2 regions of the Alteromonas sp. BL110 genome follow, and region 2 is predicted to be linked to the other one. Evidence: predicted binding sites of a transcription regulator. Region 2 holds the regulator's gene; the other holds the start of a gene.
The links. The regulator FliA, encoded in region 2, starts transcription of late flagellar genes. The targets are predictions, from matches to a motif close to CTAAAGNTNNNNNNNNNNNNGCCGATA.
Positions count from the first base shown of each region.

Region 1: the regulator FliA is predicted to act here: its motif matches at 1,872-1,898, upstream of D1814_RS17585 (VC2046/SO_2500 family protein).

Region 1 is NZ_CP031967.1:4,036,528-4,039,726, forward strand. Features, by position in the region: gene D1814_RS17575 (EF-hand domain-containing protein) at 1-73, opposite strand, end outside; gene trhO (oxygen-dependent tRNA uridine(34) hydroxylase TrhO) at 132-1,127, opposite strand; gene D1814_RS17585 (VC2046/SO_2500 family protein) at 1,276-1,839, opposite strand; gene D1814_RS17590 (response regulator) at 1,961-3,199, shown strand, end outside.
Region 2 is NZ_CP031967.1:607,645-610,843, reverse strand. Features, by position in the region: gene flhF (flagellar biosynthesis protein FlhF) at 1-577, shown strand, start outside; gene D1814_RS02720 (MinD/ParA family protein) at 583-1,449, shown strand; gene D1814_RS02715 (RNA polymerase sigma factor FliA) at 1,446-2,177, shown strand; gene cheY (chemotaxis response regulator CheY) at 2,214-2,597, shown strand; gene D1814_RS02705 (protein phosphatase CheZ) at 2,632-3,199, shown strand, end outside.

The DNA.
Region 1 (3,199 bases), 1.0 Mb from region 2:
TGCCATCACGATCGAAAAAGCTGAAGTCCTTTCTAATTTCTTCAATTTTAGATTCTGAAAGTTGAGTGCTCACTCGCATTCCTTATATCAACTGCAATAAATACGAGTGTAACGCCCTTCTTTCTGACTGTCTACGCCTGATTTTCTTTTGCTTTAAGTGCGCGTAAACGTTGAGCTTCTGCTTTTTCCTTACGCTTTTGTTCCATGGTCAAACGCGCTTCGGTACCTACGTGTTCCTGCTGACGTTCTTTCGCTAGCTGAACCTGCTTTTCACGTTCTCTAAAGCGAGCAATTTGATCGTCGGTATGTGTGCCGTAACAATGAGGGCAGCTTACGCCAGGCTCATACTTATCGCTTTGCTTATCTTCTTCAGTAATAGGGAGTCGACACGCGTAACACTGTTCGTAATGACTCTTTTCAAGGTCGTGGTTTACCGCAACGCGATTATCGAATACAAAGCAGTCGCCTTCCCACATAGACTCTTCTTTCGGCACATCTTCAAGATACTGTAAAATACCGCCTTCTAAGTGATAAACCTCTTCAAAACCCTGCTCTTTCAAATACGCTGTAGACTTTTCACAGCGAATGCCGCCAGTACAGAACATGGCTACTTTTTTGTTTTTTGACGGGTCGAGTTCTTTTTCTACGTATTCTGGGAATTCGCGAAACGTGTCGGTTTTAGGGTCAATGGCGTTTTTGAAAGTGCCAATTTCTATTTCATAACCGTTTCGGGTGTCAATAACGGTTACATCAGGGTCGCTTATTAGCGCATTCCAGTCTTTAGGCTTGACGTAAGTGCCTACAGTTTGGCGAGGGTCGATACCTTCAACGCCCATGGTTACGATTTCTTTTTTCAGCTTCACCTTAGTGCGATAGAACGGCTGTTCGTCGTGAAGTGATTCTTTGCAAGAGATAGGATTGATGCGTTCATCGCTATTCAGATAAGCGAGCAATGCGTCGATTCCCTCGCGAGTACCTGAAACAGTGCCGTTGATGCCTTCGTGGGCAAGAAGAAGTGTACCTTTAATACCATTTGCTTCCATAGTTTCTAGAAGCGGCTGGCGGATTTCTTTAAAGTTTTCAAGCGCAACAAATTTATACATTGCGCATACAATATATTTAGACATATTTTAACCTTTGCTGATTGGAGCGTAAGACCAGTGCAAAAATGCGGCGCGGAATATAACAAAACTGAGCGTTAAAAACTAGAGCAGTTCACGTGAAGTGCTGATAAGTCGTTCTATTTCTTTATTTAAAGATTACGCAATTTTGAATTTACGCGATATTTTCAAATGAAGAAAAATCTGGTGTTGTAGTTTGGTGCTTATCTTTCCCATATCTCCCCTCGCCTTGCGAAGATATAATTTCGTAAAGTAACGTATTATCTTCTTTAAAAGCATTGGCATATTGCCTTTTTAGTCGTTTTTGCGTAGCTAGACTGCAGTTGTCAACAACATCATTCGGAATTCGTTTGGCGTCATCGGTTTGAGCTAACGGAGCTGGCTTCATACTCAGATAAAGGCGTGCACTTTCGAAGTCTGTGGCGACTAAATTTGAGTGCACGTCCATGTCTGTCCATTCATTTTCATTGACGGACAATGATGGTCGCTTGTAGTGATTTAACGCGGCGAGTTGAGCTTCGATACTATTTTGGATTTCAAAGTCTGACGTTGCCGCTTCAATTTCAAACGGTTCAGCCACACTATGTTGCTGCATTGCAAGGTATAACGAGAACAATGCCCCCTGTGATGAAGCACGAGCGAGCACACCACTTCGCTCCCAGTAAATACTGGGGTCGATTGTTGCTTGTTCACTTGTTGAGGCTAAATCTGGCGACATACGTACGCTATGCTGTTTTTGTATACGTATATTGTCGGCAAGATAATGTTTTTCTTAAGCTTATTTTCTAAAGTTAGATATACTTCTCATTACTGGTAGTGCACTTATTCACGGAATAGAAATGCAATTTAGCAACAAACAAGTACTGATTGTTGAGGACCAACGTCCATTTCTTCTTCTTTTGAAAGGGCTAATGCATTCAATGGGGTCGTCTGATGTCGTCACTAAGTCATCTGCCGAACAGGCAGTCTCACTGTGTAAGAAACACAAGTTTGATATTGTAATTTGTGACTTGCACCTGGGCGCTGAAACCAAAAATGGCTATGAACTTATAGAAGAGTTGCGCACGCGAAGGCTCATTAACCCCACATCAGTGTTTATTCTTATTAGTGCTGATAGTGCTCGCCCAGTTGTGCTTGGCAGTATCGAACGTCGCCCAGACGATTTTCTAATAAAACCCTTTTCACAAGTACAGTTAAAATCTCGCATTGTACGTGCGTGGCAAAAACGACAATTTCTTCAACAAGCGTTTAACCTTATAGAGCAAGGTGAATACAACAGTGCCATAGATCATATTGAGACACTTTTAGAAAACCCTCATCACTACAAAGGGCATTGCGAACAGCTGCTAGTGGAGCTCTATTGGCGCATTTCCCACCCCAAAAAAGCGCTAGATGTATTAAAAGAGTATATCGAAGGTAAGCCTGTGCTTTGGGCACAAATAGCATTGGGTAGAACCTATTTACTATTGAACGAACATGAAAAAGCAATATCCATTGCTAAAAAAACGTTAAAACGCAACCGATTCAATGCTGATGCTCACGATATTCTAGCGCAAGCGCACCATGCTGTGGACTCGGGAGAAAAGGCCGTTGAGGCAATAAAGGAAGCAATAAAGCTGTCGCCCTTTTCATTAACCCGTCACTTTAAAGCGTGCGAAATTGGCAGAAACAATAACGACTTAGTGCTTGCAGCCAATTCAAGCCAAGCAATCTGGGACTTATCGAAGCGCACTGTGCATAAGGCGAGCTTACATTGGTGCGGCATGATACGAAGCTTACTTGATGTCGCTGAGTCAACTGATGACAAAGGTCAGCGCAATAAGTATCAGCAAGAAGCGTTACTAACGTTACAGCGAGGTAAATTCGATGAGCACCTATACAAAATCGACAGGGAGTTCGATGTCGATATTTTTGGTAATATTGTCAATGCAAGAATAAGCGCGATTGATGGGAAGCTCATAGATGCAAAACGCCATCTAAATACGTCGCAGATACAGCTAGGTGATAAATACCAAGAAGTACCTACAGCGTTCATTCCAGATAGTATAAACGTTATGTATAAACTGGGAGAGTTCGAC
Region 2 (3,199 bases):
CGCCCGCTACGCGCAGAAATACGGTGCAGAATCGGTGGCTATGATAACCATTGATACGTATAGAATTGCAGCCTATGAGCAGCTCGCGACATACGGAAAAATTATTGGCTGTACTGTGCGAAAAGCGCAAACTAGTGAAGAACTTGCAGATTTATTGTTTCAACTTCGTCATAAGCGACTAATATTGATTGATACAGCAGGTTTTAGTCAGCGTGATAGTCGATTAATTAAGCAAATTAAGCAGTTCGACAGTGGCCAAATGCCAAAAGTTAAAAAATATTTGGTTGCGCAAGCCAATACGCAATATCCGGCTTTGCAGAGAATCATTCAAGCGTATGACGATATTGAACTAAGTGGCTGTATTTTCACAAAGTTAGATGAGTGCTACTCTTTAGGAGAGGTACTTAGTGCAGCGGTTGAATACCAACTACCGGTTAGTTATGTCACCGATGGTCAAAAAGTGCCTGAAGACATTAAGATTGCAGAAGCGAAATCTTTGGTTTCCGCTGCTGCAAAGCTTTATAAAAAGTACGGTTTGAATCATACTAGTGGTAACAACGCAATTAAAACAGCATAAGCAGTATGATTGACGATCAAGCGAGTAGCTTAAGAAAAATGAAGCAATCACGGTTAATCAAAGTAATCGCCGTCACTGGTGGTAAAGGTGGCGTAGGTAAAACAAACATTACACTTAACACTGCTATCGCCATGGCGAAGCAGGGCAAGCGTGTAATGGTTCTTGACGCGGACCTTGGTCTTGCAAACGTAGATGTGATGTTAGGCCTACGAGTTGAGAAAAACCTATCTCACGTACTCTCTGGTGAGTGCACGTTGGACGAGGTTTTAGTAACCGGCCCTCACGGTATTAAGATTGCTCCTGCCACGTCTGGTACCCAGTCAATGGCAGAACTTTCACCCACACAGCACGCTGGCTTGATAAGAGCGTTTAGCGAGCTGCGTTCTCAAATAGACGTATTAATTGTCGACACCGCGGCTGGCATCTCAGATATGGTATTAAGCTTTTCTAAAGCATCCCAGGATATCATGGTGGTGGTTTGCGATGAGCCAACATCGTTAACTGATGCTTATGCGCTGATAAAAATCCTTAACCGTGAACACGGTGTTTTTCGCTTTAAAGTTGTGGCCAATATGGTTCGCGATGTGCGAGAAGGACAGGAATTATTTAGCAAATTAAGTAAAGTGACGGGGCGTTTTCTCGATGTTGCACTAGAATTAGTGGCAACGGTGCCATTTGACGAGAATATTCGCAAAGCGGTGCGTAAGCAAACTGCGATTGTTGATGCTTTTCCTGGCTCTCCTGCAGCCGTAGCGATAACTAAGTTAGCAAACAGGGCGCTTACTTGGCCTATTCCAGCTCAGCCCGGTGGCCACTTAGAATTTTTCATTGAACAATTAGTTGCAGAAAAAGCCGTAGGAAGTCAACGTTGAACAGCAAGGCAGCCGCTTATCAACAGCAAACAGATAAATCGCAATTAGTCGAAAGACATGCGCCTCTGGTTAAGCGTATTGCGCACCATTTGATGGCGCGCCTGCCTGCGAGTGTTCTTGTTGATGACCTTATTCAATCAGGCATGATTGGTTTGCTAGAGGCCGCTAGAAACTTTGATGGGTCAAAAGGCGCCAGCTTTGAAACCTTTGCAGGTATCCGCATTCGCGGTGCCATGCTGGACGAAATACGCAAAGGTGATTGGACGCCACGTTCTGTTCACCGAAATGGTCGCGCGATAACTGAAGCGATATCCCAGGTGGAAAGTGAAACTGGGCGCGACGCACGAGATTCCGATATTGCTGACAAGCTCAATGTGAGCTTGCAGGATTATCACCAGATGCTCAATGAAGTAAATGCTGGAAAGTTGGTGGGCATTGAAGATTTAGGTGTGTCGGAAGATGTGATCACTACTGAGCAAAGTCGAGGCAGTGATGCACCGTTAGAAGATTTAATGCAGGGCGCATTTCAAAAAGCGCTGGCCCATGCAATAACGACATTACCGGAGCGAGAAGCAATTGTTCTTTCACTTTACTATGATGAAGAACTAAACTTAAGAGAAATAGGCGAGGTTCTTGACGTAAGTGAGTCGAGAGTCAGTCAAATTCATAGTCAAGCCATGTTAAAACTCAAATCACGAATGAAATCGTGGCAAGCTGACGAAGAATAGAAATTAATAACAATTAACCCCTCAGTGGAGGCTATTTTGGACAAAAGCATGAAAATTCTCGTGGTCGATGACTTTTCAACCATGAGACGAATCATCAAAAACCTGCTTAAAGATTTGGGTTTTGCCAATATCCAGGAAGCGGATGACGGAAGCACCGCATTACCTATGTTACAACAAGGCGATTTCGACTTCGTTGTTACTGATTGGAACATGCCTGGTATGCAGGGCATAGATCTGCTCCGCGCGATTAGAGCCGATGACAAACTTAAGCATCTGCCAGTGCTTATGGTGACCGCCGAAGCGAAGAAGGAACAGATTGTAGCCGCTGCCCAAGCGGGTGTGAATGGCTACGTTGTTAAACCCTTCACCGCCGCAACGCTCAAAGAAAAACTAGATAAAATATTCGAACGTTTAGGTTGATCCAGACGCTCACCAGATAAATGAGGTTTACTGGATGTCAACGAATGTAAACGTTCCAATATCGTTAGAAGAAGCAAAGCAACTTGTCACTTTTCTTGAAGAAGGTGACAAAGCTTCAGCTAACGCACTACTTGAAGCTGTCTCAATGAAAGAAAACGTTGAGTTATTCGCTGAAGTAGGAAAGCTAACGCGTCAACTCCACGACGCTTTAAACAACTTTCAAATAGACGACCGCATCAAAAATTTGGCGACAGATGATATCCCTGATGCTCAGTCCCGCCTTACCTACGTAATTGAAGAAACCGAAAAAGCTGCTAATACTACTATGGATGCCGTTGAGGCAAGCATGCCCATCGCTGAATTGCTCGCAGAGCGAATCGAAAAGGTTATGCCAGAGTGGAAAAAGCTGATGAACCGCCAGATTGAGTTGGGTGAGTTTAAGGTTTTATGTGCAGACTTAGACGAATTGTTGGAAGACGGTTCGAATCAGTCAGCTAAACTTACACAGTTACTTACTGAAGTTTTGATGGCACAAGGTTATCAAGACTTAACTGGACAGGTGATTCGTCGCGTTATCGACTTGGTTAAAGAAGTCGAAGAAA